One region of the Kocuria sp. CPCC 205261 genome, then DNA from elsewhere that is predicted to be linked to it. Evidence: riboswitches for the same ligand, from Rfam matches in the RefSeq annotation. Region 1 holds a riboswitch; each other region holds the start of a gene.
What was found. Region 1 has a riboswitch for S-adenosylmethionine ahead of RF646_RS10475 (cobalamin-independent methionine synthase II family protein). Riboswitches for the same ligand answer to the same signal wherever they lie in the genome.
Positions count from the first base shown of each region.

Region 2: it holds a riboswitch for S-adenosylmethionine, as region 1 does, so the genes downstream of both, RF646_RS08395 (hypothetical protein) here and RF646_RS10475 (cobalamin-independent methionine synthase II family protein) in region 1, are expected to answer to the same signal.
Region 3: it holds a riboswitch for S-adenosylmethionine, as region 1 does, so the genes downstream of both, RF646_RS08870 (methylenetetrahydrofolate reductase) here and RF646_RS10475 (cobalamin-independent methionine synthase II family protein) in region 1, are expected to answer to the same signal.

Region 1 is NZ_JAVKPU010000010.1:21,629-26,673, reverse strand. Features, by position in the region: gene RF646_RS10485 (IclR family transcriptional regulator) at 1-455, shown strand, start outside; gene RF646_RS10480 (3-hydroxybutyrate dehydrogenase) at 668-1,417, opposite strand; SAM riboswitch class I at 1,684-1,770, shown strand; gene RF646_RS10475 (cobalamin-independent methionine synthase II family protein) at 1,785-2,996, shown strand; gene RF646_RS10470 (MFS transporter) at 3,351-4,778, shown strand; gene RF646_RS10465 (thiolase family protein) at 4,977-5,045, shown strand, end outside.
Region 2 is NZ_JAVKPU010000007.1:68,397-73,441, reverse strand. Features, by position in the region: gene RF646_RS08405 (DUF6350 family protein) at 1-1,493, opposite strand, end outside; gene RF646_RS08400 (glycosyltransferase family 4 protein) at 1,612-2,775, shown strand; SAM riboswitch class IV at 2,887-3,029, shown strand; gene RF646_RS08395 (hypothetical protein) at 3,050-3,328, shown strand; gene RF646_RS08390 (BCCT family transporter) at 3,443-3,871, opposite strand; gene RF646_RS08385 (BCCT family transporter) at 3,907-4,221, opposite strand; gene RF646_RS08380 (hypothetical protein) at 4,512-5,045, opposite strand, start outside.
Region 3 is NZ_JAVKPU010000008.1:4,424-9,468, reverse strand. Features, by position in the region: gene RF646_RS08880 (thermonuclease family protein) at 1-671, shown strand, start outside; gene RF646_RS08875 (hypothetical protein) at 795-1,064, opposite strand; SAM riboswitch class IV at 1,114-1,230, shown strand; gene RF646_RS08870 (methylenetetrahydrofolate reductase) at 1,275-2,264, shown strand; gene metE (5-methyltetrahydropteroyltriglutamate--homocysteine S-methyltransferase) at 2,462-4,951, shown strand; gene RF646_RS08860 (aminotransferase class I/II-fold pyridoxal phosphate-dependent enzyme) at 5,026-5,045, shown strand, end outside.

The DNA.
Region 1 (5,045 bases):
GCGGCAACGAGGTCATCTGCCTGGCCCGGGTGGAGGGGGCGTTCCCGGTGCGCTCACACGTGCTCTACGAGGGCCTGCGGTTGCCCCTGGGCGTGGCCTCCGCGGGACTCGCGATCCTCGGTCACCTACCCCCGGACCAATTGGAGACCGCCCTCGCGGACACCCGGGAGGAGCGGACGCGCCTCGGTCCACAGCACGACGACGCTCACGTCCGCCGCCTCGTCGCCCAGGTCAGGGAGGACGGCTGGTCCCTGAACCCCGGACGTATTGTGGAGGGCTCGTGGGGCATGGCGGCCGCGGTGTTCGACGCGACCGGCCAACCCCGCTACGCGCTCTCCCTGACGGGGATCGAACCCCGGTTCACCGCGGAACGCAGACCCCGCCTCGGGGCGGCTTTGCTGGACCAGGCCCACAGGCTCTCCACGGCGCTGCGCGCGGGGGCCACGACCGTGTGAACCGGACGCAGCGGCGTCGTCCCGTACCGTCAGACCCCGCGTCCTCGCACCCCGGAACATCTGTGCCCCGATACCGCACGCGTTGTGCGACTGCGGGTGTTTTTCCGGGACGCAGATGTTCGGGCCCTTGGCCGGAGAGGGGCCGTGGAACGCGGGCCATTGCCTCGACACCGAACGGCAGCGAGGGTGGACGCGGCGACGTCGCCCCGCGCTCAGGACGCCGTCCAGCCACCGTCCATCGTGTAGGACGCACCCGTGACCATGCCCGCGGACGGGCCGGCCAGGAACGCGATGAGCTCGCCAACCTCCTCGGGTTCCACGAGGCGCTTGATCGCGGACTCGGTGAGCATGATCTTCTCGATCACCTGGTCCTCGGGGATCCTGTGGGTCGCGGCCTGGTCCTTGATCTGCTTGTCCACGAGCGGGGTGTGCACGTAGCTGGGGTTGACGCAGTTGCTGGTCACACCGTGCTCAGCGCCCTCCAGGGCCACGGTCTTGGACAGCCCTTCGAGCCCGTGCTTGGCCGTGACGTACGCGGATTTGTACGCGGACGCGCGCAGACCGTGGATGGAGGAGACGTTGATGATTCGGCCCCATCCGCGCTCGTACATGTGCGGCAGTGCGGCACGGATCAGCAGGAACGGAGCCTCGAGCATGAGCGTGAGGATGCGGTGGAAGTCCGCGGGGTCGAAGTCCTGCACGGGGGCCACCTTTTGGATCCCCGCGTTGTTGACCAGGATGTCCACGTCCAGGCCCAGTTCGGCGAGCGCGGCGGTGTCCGAGAGGTCCACGACCCAGGCTTCCCCGCCCACCTCGGAGGCCGTCGTCTGAGCGGCTTCTTCATTGATATCCGCGACGACCACGTGGGCGCCGCGGTCCGCGAACGCCTGCACGGCGGCGCGGCCGATCCCGCTGGCCCCACCGGTGACCAGGGCCTTCTTCCCCTCGAGCGATTGCTCCATGACAGCCTCTTTGCGCGTGGACGGTTCTCCTACCGCGTCACGCTACGCCCCCGGGGGGCCGCCGGGTCACGATCCGGAACGGACCACCCCGGACCAGCTACGAGTCACGGCCCGCACCGGGGGCCGCCCGGTCACGGAAGCCCCGGTGACCCGAGCCCGAGGGGCCGGGCAGGAGGAACCCGGGGAGCGGCGTCGTCGTCCGACACGCCACGACCCCGCGCGCCACGAATGGCCTCCGCGCCTCGCGATGCTGTTGGATGGAGCAGTACCCATCCAGAGCGGCCGAGAGATCTGGCTCGTGGAAGCCGCAGCAACCGGGGTGACACCGGTGCTAACGCCAGAACCGATGGAAAGGATCAGCACAGCCATGCCCTTGAACACCGATCGCATCCAGACCACCCACGTGGGGTCCCTCCCCCGCACGCCGCAGTTGCTCGAGGCCAACAACCGCTTCCAGGCCGGGGAGATCGACCTGGCGCAGTTGGGTGAGGCGCTGGACGCCGGGGTGATCGACGTCGTGCGCAAGCAGCGGGAGATCGGCCTGGACATCGTCAATGACGGCGAGTACGGCCACACCACGTCCGGCGCCGTGGATTACGGGGCCTGGTGGAACTACTCGTTCCACCGCCTGGGCGGGCTGACCCCCACGGACGAGGACCGCTGGCAGACGGCGGAGACGCTGCGCTCGTCGCCAGGCAACATCGTGCTCACGAGCTTCCCGGACCGCCGCGACCGCTCCAAGTTCCGGGAGGCCTACGAGGATCCCACGGCCGGGGTCCTGGCCCACCGCGCAAGCGTGTCCCAGCCGAAGATCACGGGCCCGCTGACCTACACGGGTCAGGAAGCCGTGGCCGGTGACATCCGCCGGATTAAGGAGGCCATGGCCGAGACCGGGGCCACGCAGGGGTTCGTGGCAGCGCTGTCCCCCGGCTCGTGCGCGCGCGTGAAGAACGAGTACTACGCGAGCGACGAGGAACTGGTCTACGCGTGCGCGGACGCGATGCGCGAGGAGTACAAGGCCATCACGGACGCCGGGTTGACCGTGCAGATCGACGACCCCTCGATCGCCGAGTCCTGGGACCAGATCAACCCCGAGCCCACCGTGGAGGACTACCTGGCCTTCACCCAGCTCCGCGTGGACGCGCTGAACTACGCACTGCGCGACCTCCCCGAGGAGCAGATCCGCTTCCACCTGTGCTGGGGTTCGTGGCACGGCCCGCACACCACGGACCTCGAGTTCAAGTACCTCGTGGACCTCATGCTCACCATCCGCGCGCAGGGCTACAGCTTCGAGGCGTCCAGCCCGCGCCACGGCCACGAGTGGAAGGTCTGGAAGGACCACCAGCTGCCCGAGGGCAAGGTGGTCTACCCCGGTTTCGTCTCTCACTCGACCAACGTGGTGGAGCACCCCGAGCTCGTGGCGGACCGGATCGAGCAGTACGCGTCCGTGGTGGGCAAGGAGAACGTGATCGCCTCCACGGACTGCGGTCTGGGCGGGCGGTTGCACCCGCAGATCGCGCTGGCCAAGCTCGAGTCCCTCGTGGAGGGTGCGCGGATCGCGTCCGAGCGCCTGTTCTAATCAGGCCGCGCGGCTGGTCCTGCAGCTTTTAGTCTCACCGCGTCGCTGACCGTTCCGGTTCCCCGATCTTCCCGGACGACGACGCCGCCCGCCCCCTTCCGCTGCGCCCGCACCTTCCACGGTGCGGCACGGCGGGAGGGGGCGTTGCCGTGTCATGAACGCGTCACAACGGCCGACATGCTGCCCGCCCGGGTGAACGGCCCGGGAAAAATATACGATTTAATACACGAAACGTGTGGCGCACTTCACATTATTTCGTACACTTATTTCGAGACCAATCGGTCGGTTATTCCCCTGATCCACTCCGCCACTGGCACCCCACGGACCCCGCGTCCGCCGATCCTGGAGACCCACATGGCATCCACCACCTCAGCGCCCGCTCAGCCGGCGCACACCATGACCCGAGAAGAACGCAAGGTCCTTGCGGGCACCCTCGTGGGCACCACCATCGAGTGGTACGACTTCTTCATCTATGCGCAGGCGGCCGCCTTCATCCTGGCCACCCACTTCTTCAACCCGGCGGGCGAGCAGAACGCCACGCTGGGACAGATCGTCGCCTGGGCGTCCCTGGGCATCAGCTTCCTCTTCCGTCCCCTGGGTGCGATCGTGGCCGGTCACATCGGTGACAAGTACGGGCGCAAGATCACCCTGGTCATGACCCTCTTCGGGATGGGCGCGGCCACCACGCTGATCGGCCTGCTGCCCACGTACGAGCAGATCGGTATCGCGGCCCCCATCATCCTGCTGGTCCTGCGTATCCTGCAGGGCTTCTCCGCCGGTGGTGAGTGGGGTGGTGCGGCCCTGATGTCCGTGGAGCACGCGCCCGCGAACAAGCGCGGCTTCTTCGGCGCCTACCCCCAGATCGGTGTGCCCCTGGGCGTACTGATGGCCACCCTGTTCATGTTCGGTCTGAGCACCATCCTGACCCCCGAGCAGTTCGAGGCCTGGGGCTGGCGCGTTCCGTTCCTGTTCTCCATCGTGCTGATCTTCGTGGGCTGGCTGATCCGCCGCTCCGTGGACGAGTCCCCCGTGTTCCTGGAGATGCGCCAGCGCGCCAAGGAGTCCTCCGCTCCCCTGGGCCAGCTGTTCCGGACCAACTCCCCGCAGGTCATCCTGGCCGCGCTGATCTTCGCCGCGAACAACGCCGCAGGCTACCTGGTCATCGCGTTCTTCGCGTCCTACGGCACCAAGGCCCTGGGGATGTCCCGCCCCGAGACGCTGATCGCCACGCTCGTGGGCGGCGTCGGGTGGCTCATCTTCACGATGTTCGGCGGGTGGATCTCGGACAAGATCGGGCGCAAGCTCACGTTCCAGATCGGCTACGGCATCATCATCCTGTGGGCCATCCCCATGTGGTGGATGCTCAACACGGCGTCCCTGCCCCTGTTCGCGGCCGCGATCTTCATCCTGACGATCGGTCTGGGTCCGTCCTACGGTCCGCAGTCCGCCATGTACGCCGAGATGTTCCCGGCCCGCGTCCGCTACTCCGGTGTCTCGATCGGTTACGCCCTGGGGTCGATCATCGGTGGCGCGTTCGCCCCCATGATCGCCCAGCTGCTGCTCAACCGCACCGGCGCCGCGTGGACCATCGGCCTGTACATCTCCCTGATCTCGCTCGTGTCCTTCATCGCGGTCTCCTTCGTCAAGAAGTCGGACCAGGGCAAGGACCTGCACGTCGCGGAGGTGCACCAGGAGTACGTCCGGGCGCACCCGGACGAGATCGTTCCCCCGGTGGCCGGCGAGCCCGAGACCACCGCTCCGGCGCGCATCCGCCGCCACTGATCCCCGACACACGAACCAACCGTCCCGGCCTCTGATTCATCGGAGGTCACGACGGCGCACGGCGGGCCCGGCAGCCATACGGTTGCCGGGCCCGTCGCGCTCTTACCCGCGTGACCGTCATCGATTGACGTGGCTCACATGATCGGGGAACCTTTGCAGTGAACGCTCGGTCAGTTATTGCCCCACTTAGGAGTTGCCATGTCCTCGATGCCCCAAGCCTTCCTCGTCGGAGGGGCGCGAACCCCCGTGGGTCGTTACGGCGGTGCC
Region 2 (5,045 bases), on a different contig from region 1:
GAAGCCGAGCGGGAACTGTGCACGGCGCCAGCGGCGGGCAGGGCGTGGTGGTGGGCCACAGCGGCGTCGTCCTCCGGGGCCGGGGAATCCGGCACGGGGAGCTCGTCCGCCTCGGCGCGGGAGCGGGAACGGTAGCCCTCGCGTTCGAGCCAGGGCCCGGCCAGGCACCCCACGGTGGCGCCCACCGCGAGTTCGGCACCGAGCCACAGGAACACGTGCCACGCGTGCGGGCCGATGTCCGTGAGCCTGCCGATGCCCAGCGAACCGCTGGAGAGCCACGCGAGCGCGGTCACGAGGCCCGCCCCCACCGCAGCCATGAACACCGCCGTGAGCACGGTGGAGAGCACGAACGTGATCCAGCGCAGAGGCAGGCGGATGGCCATCCAGTCGTCCAGGTGGTTCTCACCCTCGCGGCAGAACCACCACCCCGCGAGCAGACCCGCGAGCACGGGCAACCCCAGGACCGCAGGGGCGTACAGCCACGGGTCACCGGTGGGCAGCGCGGCAAGCGCCGGGAACTGCGGCAGCGGTCCCAGCGTGCTCTGGAACGGCGACACCAGGGTCCCGGTGCCCAGCGAGAAGCCGGCACCGGTGGCCCACGTGAGCGCCCACACGACCATGTTGGGCAGGTACCCGAACTGCAGTGCCGTCAGGGCGGTGTCCCCCGCAGCGCCAGTACCGAGGTCCTGGTAGACCGTGATCACGCGGTCCCAGTTCCACGCGAGCGCCACCACGAACAACAGGGCACCGGCCGCCACAGCGGTGACCGCGGCGAGGAAACCGGCGCGGATCACGGCCCACACGTAGGAACCGGCCCAGCGTGAGTGCTGGCTCGTGCGCTGCAACCAGGACGCGACGTCGGCCCCGAGCACCGCGGCGAGCGAGCGCGAAGCGCTCCACCCGCCCACGAGGGTGCCCAACCCGGCCGGGACCAGGGGCAACAGGGCGGCCGCCACGAGGTCCACCGAGACTTGTTCGGTGCGGCTGAGCCAGCCCACGAGGGCCCCGAAGAGCGCGTACGCGAGCATCCCGGCGAAGAACGGGATCAGGAACTGACCGCGCCAGCACGCCCGGGCGATCCGGCGGCCCGCGATCACCGCGAGGCCGAACGGGATCAGCGTGAGCCCTAGAGGCACGAGCGTGACCGTCCCGCCACCGTCCAGCGACAGGCCCTGGATGGCTTGGATCGTGAGGGGCACGCAGTGCGCGAGCAACCAGACCTGACCGGCGAGCTGCAGGCTCCCGCCCGCGCCCAGGGTTGCGAAGCCCCCCGCAGCCCATACCGCACCCAGGAGCACGGTGCCCAGCAACAGGCCCACCACGGCCACCGCGAGCAGCTCGATCACGCCCTGCAGCGCGAGCGGCATGGGCAGTCCCGGGGAGTCGTCCGGTTCGGGGCGGGGCACGTCGGCGGCGCGCACGGGGGACGAACCGTGCGACGTGAAGCGGTCGCGTACGCCCGAGACCACGCCGGGCAGTGAGGGAAGTTTCATCACCGAACATCTTTTCACGTTCACCCGCGCACCACGGGCAGCGAAGTTAGCCCGGACTTCACCTGCGGGCCACCCCCGGGTGACTCCCCCGTGAGGCGCCGGGCCCACAGTGGGAACCGTGAGAATTGCATTGGTGGCCGAACAGTTCCTCCCCCACGTCAACGGTGTCACTCATTCGGTGATCCGCGTCCTGGAACACCTGCGGGATCACGGACACGAGGCCATGGTGATCGCCCCCTCCTACGAGAAGACCCTGTTCCTGGGCTCGGTGGACCACGTGGACGGCGTACGGATCGAGCGCATCCCGTCTCTGCCGCTCGCGGGCTATCCCGAGGTCCGCGTGGCGAGCTGCACCGTGAGTCGCATGCAGCGCATCCTGGCCCGCTTCGCGCCGGACGTGGTGCACGTGGCGTCCCCGTTCGTGCTCGGGTGGCAGGCCATCCAGGCCGCCAAGGGTTTGGGTCTGCCGTGCGTGGCCGTGTACCAGACGGACGTGCCCGGTTACGCCGCACGCTACGGTGCATCCGTGCTGGAGACCGCCATGTGGTCCCACGTGCGTGCGATGCACAACAGTGCGACCCTCACGCTCGCTCCCTCCACGGCGTCGATCAGCCAACTCCACGAGCACGGCGTCCAGCGGGTGCACATGTGGCGCCGCGGCGTGGACACGAGCCGGTTCCGTCCCGCACTGCGCGATCACGCGTGGCGCGAGCGCGTGGGCGGCGGCAAGCGACTCGTGGGATACGTGGGGCGGTTGGCCCCCGAGAAGCAGGTCGCGGACCTCGCCGCGATCGACGCCCTGCCGGACACCCGGCTCGTGATCATCGGTTCCGGCCCCGGGAAGGAGTCGCTGCGCTCGGTATTGCCCAACGCGCACTTCGAGGGCTTCCTCACGGGCACCGAACTCGCCACGGCCATGGCGTCGCTGGACGTGTTCGTGCACCCCGGTGAGCACGAGACGTTCTGCCAGACCATCCAGGAAGCCATGGCCTCCGGGGTCCCAGTGGTGGCCGTGGGCCGCGGCGGCCCCCTGGACCTCGTGGACTCCTCGCGTAACGGGTGGCTCTACGCCCCGGGTGACCTGGCCGGGTTGCGCGAGCGCGTCCGAGACCTCGCGGGCGACGACGCCAAACGCCTCGCCTTCGCGCGCACCGCCCACCAGTGCGTGCAGGAGCGCACGTGGGGTGCCGTGTGCGAGCAGTTGCTGGGCCACTACGAGCGCGCTCGCACGGTCACCTCCCGGATGCGCGGTACGCGCGGGGCCGGCCTGCGCACCCCGTGAGAAACGCCGCCGGGTGCCAGATGTTACTCAACAGAAGCTTGATTAAGTTTTGATGACATTCTCGGTCCGCGCCTGGCTGGTCCCCCGAATCCACGGATAGGCTCGAAGCAGCTTCACGAGATGCGCCCGCGCAACGACAAGGACGTCACCGCGCGCCCAGAGCTCCAACTCGGCGTACGCCAACCCTCGGTTCAGGGGTGGATTGGATGACGAAGCGGCCGGGGCCACACGTGTGGTTCCGGCAAGCGACCGGAAAAATCAGAGGCCCGACATCATGAACACGACAACCCAGAAATCCCACCCCGACACCCGCGAACAGTGGGTGGACGTCACCGTTCAGGCGGACCCCGCCCGGCACGTGGTGTCCATCACGGGATCGGACGGTCACGAGCACGAGTACTTCGCGGACGACGCCCGTGAGGTCGCACTCGCCGCACAGCACACACGGGGGCGCGGCCAGTGGTGCGCCAAGTACAGCAGACTCCTGGTCCCCGGAGCGTCCCGGGTGACCGGCGGGGTGTCCTTCTACAAGCTGGAGCCCTTGCCCGCGTAGTCCTCACGAGCACGGTCCCCGCGACCGCGAACTCCACGATCGGGTGTGGCCCGGGTCTGGACGGACCCGGGCCACACCCATGTTCTCAGCCTGCTCGGTTCTTGGCGGCCGTGCTCACCGGGCGGTCGCGTCCCGGTCCTGGGCGATCAGCTCGGCGGCGCGTTCACCGATCATGAAGACCGTGATCTTCGGGTTCACCGTCACGAGCTCGGACATCACCGAGGCGTCTGCCACGCGCAATCCGCTCACGCCCTTGACGATCGCATCCAGCAGGAACGCCGTGCGCCCGGTGATGAGCACGTACAGCATGAGCCCGATCGCCAGGATGATGCTCTGCTCGGAAAGCCGCCGGATGCCCTTGTCCACGCCCAAGACGCACGAAGCCACCGCCATGAAGACCCCCAGGGCGGTCAGTGCCGACGGCACCGCCAGGTTTTCGGGGACGCCGAACAGGTAGCGCAGTCCGAAGTTCAACTGGACCACCCCGATCCCCAGGGACGCGGCCACCCCAAGGATGGTCCCCAGCAGCGCCGCGGTGTCCACGGCGTCGCCGGCGGCACCGTGGATCCGGCACCCGATCAGGGGTAGAGAGCGGAGCGGATGCTCAGCGGCATGCCGAAGCCGTAGGCGAAGTAGCCGAAGGCCATGCCCATCAGGGCGTACATGGCCCACCCCGTGAACAGGTTGAACTGGGGTTTCGCGTGGTCCGGGCCCATCTTGATCGTGCCGTGCCTGCTGTCCGCGACCAGGATCACGAGAGCGGCCGGGAGGATGTAGAACCACCCCAGCCGGGAGGCGACCCACGCGACCACGCCGCCGATCACGGCGTCGGCGTGCTCGGGTGCCTCCGTGGCCCAGGCGGACAGCGAGACAAGCAGGGTTGCCGCGGCCACGAAGACCCGCCAGTAGACGGGCAACCGGGGTGGCGCAGAGCGAGGGGCCCGGACGGGGCGGGCGGATCCGCGACGGGCGACGAGCCCGGGCGTGGGTGACGGATGGACGAGGAATCGTGTGTGGTCACGTCGGGGATGCGGGTCGGACGTCGGACGACCCGGGGTTGAGGCGCCTTACTACCAGCCGTTAGTCATGGCACGCCACCTCACTGTAGGGGAGGGCCGCGCAGCAGCCGAATGCAGCCGCGCGGCCCCACGAGCACACCCCCCGTTCGCCCGGGGCGGCACTGTCAGCCCAGCAGCTTGGCCACGAGGGCGCTCGCGAACTCCTCGGAGACGTCCCCGTAGTTCAGGGAGAAGTCCTCGTCCACGAGCGTGGGCAGCAGCCCCGAGCACAGCACCGTGGCGCGCGCGTACAGCCCCGGCAGGGCGGCACCGATGGGCACGGAGAGCAACCGCAGCTCGGGATCGTAGCTGACCAACGCCGTGCCGGTGTCCCGCGCCGCGAGGTGCTTGCCGAGCCCCGAGGACACGGGACGGGCGTGACCCGAGACCACGTCCTCCGCGGTGCGGTAGGCGTAGCGCGTCTTGTGGTGGTGGTTGATCCGGTACAGCCCCGCCTGGTTGCGGTCGTCCGTGGCCTCCCACGTGGCGTCCGCGGGCACGAAGCGTTCCGCGACCCCGTTGTACTGCATCTCCTTCAGGGGCAGCCCGGCGACGACCGAGGACAACGGGGGCAGGGTGTCGAGCATGACGGGCCCGGCGTCGTAGACCACGTCGCACAGCCCCTCGGGCAGCAGCTTGCTCAGCGCGTCGAGGTCCAC
Region 3 (5,045 bases), on a different contig from region 1:
CCGGCGAGTGCCTCGCGGACGAGGCCACGGCCAAGCTTGAGGACCTACTGCCCAAGGGATCCACGATCCACCTGGACTACGACGTGGAACGCACGGACCGCTACGGCCGCACCCTCGCCCGAGTGACCCGCGACGACGACGGGTTGAACGTCAACCAGGCACTCGTCAAGGCGGGCCTGGCAACGCCCATGACCGTGGGCGCCAACAGCACGTACCGGCGAGAGATGGACAGCGCGTACAACGTCGCCCAGGCCATGCAGGTCGGTTTCTTCGACCCGAAGCAGGACTGCGCGCCGCCGGGGGAATCCGCATCCCCCGGCACCACAACTCCGAGCACCGCGAGCCCGAGCGCGACGCCGAGTCCCACCTCGTCCTCCACGCCCACTCCCACGCCGACGCTCGAGGCGCCTCCCGCGGTCGTGGAGGACGAGGTCGCCGTGGGCGATCCGGCACCCCAACCCAATCCCGCTCCGCAACCGAACTACAACTACAACCCCGCCCCCGCGCAGCCCGCGGCACCTCAGCTACCGGCCGCGCCCCGGGTACCTGCTGCCCCGCAGCTGCCGGCGGCACCCCACGTGCCCCCGGCTCCCGAGAGTGATGGCGGTTATCCCGGTTACACCGGCCCCCGGTGCTACGAACCGGGAGGAAAGGTCTGGCACCCATGCTGAGTTGCTGATGACACGCCAAGGCGCGCCCACCCGGTCGGTTGACCGGGTGGGCGTCCCTGTTTTTCGCCGCGCTTTGGTCACGCGGGTGCACCGGCGAGCCGCCGGATGCACGGCGGCCCGAACTCAGGGTTCGTGACGACCGGGGTTGGCGGTCGCGCTGCGCAAGGGGGACGGCGTCGTCGTCGGAGCGGGTGCCTGCGAGGACGCGGACCCGCCCGCGGCCGGCGCCGCGGCTATCGAGCGCGAGACCCAGTTCTCGGGTCCCAACTCGGGCATCTTCATGTCCTGCACGTCGTGGGGCAGGATGACCACGGCAGGGCCCAGGTGCCCCCGTGCGGTCCATTCAGCCCGCTTGGGAAGACGAGCGCGGCGGGAGGCCGGCGGTTCCGTCATCGTTCGTGGGCCTCGTCACGAGGCTGTGCTACGCTCGCTCGTAACAAAGGATCATGAGTCCCGGTGCGAAGCTCTGGCTAACCGGGCGGCAACCCTCCAGCTGTAGTGGGGTGCCCCAGATGAGGATCCGGCCGCCGCGCAACCGCGTGGTCGGCAAGTACGGCGCTCGGAGCTCATCCTCCGGCGTCCTAACGCCGGAGGATTTTTTATATGCCCGCACCCCTCGCAGCGTCAGAACCCGCGCCCGTGACTGGCCCGCCCACGAGGACGTCCTGGCTGGTCCGGCGCCCGCGCCGCTCCACGCTTGTCTCGTTCGAAGTGTTCCCGCCGCGGCCCACCGCGGACCCGGACACTGTGTGGCGCAACATCGACGCCATGGCCCAGGCCGGGCCGGATTTCTTCTCGGTCACCCACGGTCACGCCGGCCATCACGGCGTCTCCCGCGAGGCGCTGCGCCACCTGCGCCGCACGACCAAGACCCCGGTCATGGCGCACTTCACGTGCGGTGGCACGGACCGCGCGGGTCTTGAGCGCGCCGTGGACCAGTTGCTGGACGACGGCGTTCGCGACCTCCTCGCGCTGCGCGGCGACCCGCCCCTGGGTACCGGGGAATGGCGGACCCCAGCGGGTGGCCTGGGCCGGGCCTCCCAACTGGTGGAGCTGATCCGGGACGTCGAACGACGTCGCTTCGGCACCGGGTTCCGCCCGGGTCAGCGACCGCTGTCCGTGTCGGTGGCGTGCTACCCGTCCCCCGCACGAGGCCGCGACTTCGAGGCGGATCTCGCGTCCCTGTGGGACAAGCAGGAGGCCGGCGCGGACTACGCGATCACGCAGGTGCTCTACGAACCCGAGGACTACGCCACGTTCCTGGAACGCGCGCGCTCGGAGGGCATCCACATCCCCGTGGTCGCCGGGCTCATGCCGCTGAGCAACCCTCAAAGGTTGCAGCGCATGACCGAGATCACCGGGGTCCGGGTCCCGGAACGCCTCACCCGGTTCCTGCGCGCCGACACTCCCGAGGAACTGCGCCACCGAGGGGTCGCGGCCACCCTGTCCCTGATCGACGACCTCATGGATCTGGGCTGCGCCGGTTTCCACCTGTACACGTTCAACCGCCCCGAGGCGGCGCTGACCATCCTGGAGCACCTGCGGGTCCGGGATGCCGCACGCGAATACCGAGGCCGCAGCCCCGCGGCCTGACCTCCGCACCAGCCCCGACCGACCCGTGAACCGATCGTGTTGGCTTCGACCGCCACATCCGGGCAGGCCGAAAACCGTTCGTAGCGGCACCACCCACGCTGACGTTCCCCTTACCCCGCCGCGCCGGAGCACACCCGTTGCCGCGGCTCATCACACCCCCTAACCGCCATACCCCACACCAGCTCCGAGGAGTTCCCATGAGCACCCAGCCCGTCCCGTTCCCCGCCGCCACGATCCTGGGCTACCCCCGCATCGGCCCCGACCGCGAGCTCAAGCGCGCACTCGAGTCCTATTGGAAGGACCCGCAACAGCACCCCGCCACCACCGTGCTGGACACCCTCGCCCGGTTGCGTGAGCGCACCGCCACGCGATTGTCCGAACTCGGCCTCACCACGGATCACGCGGTGCCGTCCGAGGGGTTCGCGGTGGACCACGTCCTGGACACGTCCCTGGCGCTAGGCGCGGTTCCCGCGCGGTTCATCGCGGACGGCTACGAGCCCGCCGCCCCGGACACGCCCCGCGGGATCGAGCTGATCACGGCGTTGTCCCGCGGCACCGATCGGTTGGAGCCGCTCGAGATGACCAAGTGGTTCGACACCAACTACCACTACTACGTACCCGAGATCGGCCCGGACACCCCGTTGCGTGCGAACCCCGAGAGCCTCGTGTCCCGCTACCGGACCACCCTCGGGACCACCGGGATCACCACCCGCCCGGTCCTCGTGGGCCCCGTGAGCCTGCTCTTGCTCTCACGCCCCGAGACCACCGATGCCGTCGCAAGTCACCCCCTGCAGCGCCTCGACGACGTCGTGGCCGAATACGCCGCGATCCTGCGAGCCCTGGCTGAGGCCGGCGTCGAATGGGTGCAACTCGACGAGCCGGCCCTCGCCGCGGACGGGTGGAGCGTGGAACGCACCGAACTCGTGGCCGCCCTCGAGAGCGCCTACACCCAACTTTCGAACGAGCAACAGCGCCCCGCGATCCTCGTGACCGTGGGCTACGGCGATGCCGGCGAGGACGCCCAGCTCGCCCTGGCCCACACGAACGTCGACGCCCTGGCCATCGACCTCGACCGCGGGGACGTCCCCGGCAAGAAGGCACTCGAGGCATGGGGCGAACGCCCCGTCGTGGGCGGCGTCGTGGGCGGACGCACCGTGTGGCGCACCGACCTCGCGCGCGCCGTCGAGACCCTGGACCGGCTGCGCGCCGCGGCCCGCGGGCCGGTGGCCGTGGGCACCGCGACGCCGCTGCTGCACGTCCCGCACGACGTCGCCCGCGAGACCGCACTGGATCCGGACGTCACCAGCTGGGTCGCGTTCGCGGACCAGAAGGTGACCGAGGTGGTCGGGCTCGCGCGCGGCGTCGAGCACGGCTGGGATGCCATCCGGGACACCCTGGACGAGGACGCCACGATCCGCGCGGCCCGCGCCGAGCACCCGGCAACTCACAAGGCCGAGATCCGCGAGCGCACCGCCGCGGTGCAGGACGCGGACCGCCAGCGCGCGGACGCCGAACAGCGCCGCGCTGCCCAGCGCGAACGTCTGCGCTTGCCCGTGCTGCCCACCACGACCATCGGATCCTTCCCGCAGACGCCGCAGATCCGCAAGACCCGGGCGGACCACCGCGCGGGGCGGATCACGGAGGCCGAGTACACGGACGCGATCCGCGCGGAGATCGCCCACACGGTGCGCGTCCAGGAGGAACTGGGGCTCGACGTCCTAGTGCACGGCGAACCCGAGCGCAACGACATGGTGCAGTACTTCGCGGAGGGCCTGGACGGTTTCGTGACCACGCAGCACGGCTGGGTGCAGTCCTATGGATCGCGCTGCACGCGCCCGTCGATCCTGTTCGGGGACGTCTCGCGCCCCGCGCCGATCACGGTGGACTGGACCTCGTACGCGGCGTCCCTGACCGAGCGCCCCGTCAAGGGCATGTTGACCGGGCCGGTCACGATCCTCGCGTGGTCCTTCGTGCGCGACGACGCTCCGGCCGCCGAGGTCGCCGACCAGGTCGCACTCGCCCTGCGGGACGAGATCGCGGATCTCGAGCGCGCGGGAACGCCCGTGATCCAGGTGGACGAGCCCGCGCTGCGCGAGCTGCTGCCGCTGCGGGCGGCCGAGCGCCCGGCGTACCTCGAGTGGTCCGTGGGGGCGTTCCGCCTGGCCACGGGCGGGGCGGCCACGGACACCCAGATCCACACCCACCTGTGCTATTCGGAGTTCGAGACCGTCCTGGACGCGATCGACGCCCTGGACGCGGACGTCACCACGCTCGAGGCGTCCCGCTCCGGTTCGGGCATCGTGACCGGGCTCGCGGCATCCGACTTCCCTCGGGACGTGGGTCCCGGCGTGTGGGACATCCACTCGCCCCGGGTCCCCACGTTCGAGGAGCTCGCGGGGCGCATCCGCCACGCGGCGCACGAGATCGGCGCCGAGCGCGTGTGGGTTAACCCCGACTGCGGGTTGAAGACCCGCGGCTGGCCCGAGACCGAGGCCGCACTGGACCGGCTGGTCGCCGCGACGGTCACCGTGCGCGCGGAACTCTCCGCCGACGACGCCGCTCGGACGGCCGGCGCGCCCGCAGGTGCACCGGCGAACGTGGACCCGAACGACGCGACGACCGTGTCCGGGAGCGTCACTGTCGCCGCGTCGTCGACCCCTGCCGCGGATACTCCGGCGCAGCGCTGATTCACCCGTAGGAAACGTCCACCCGGTGGCCGCCGCCGCGCGGCCACCGGGTGGACCGAGGAAGGAAGAAGACCATGACCGCAGCCACCCCCGC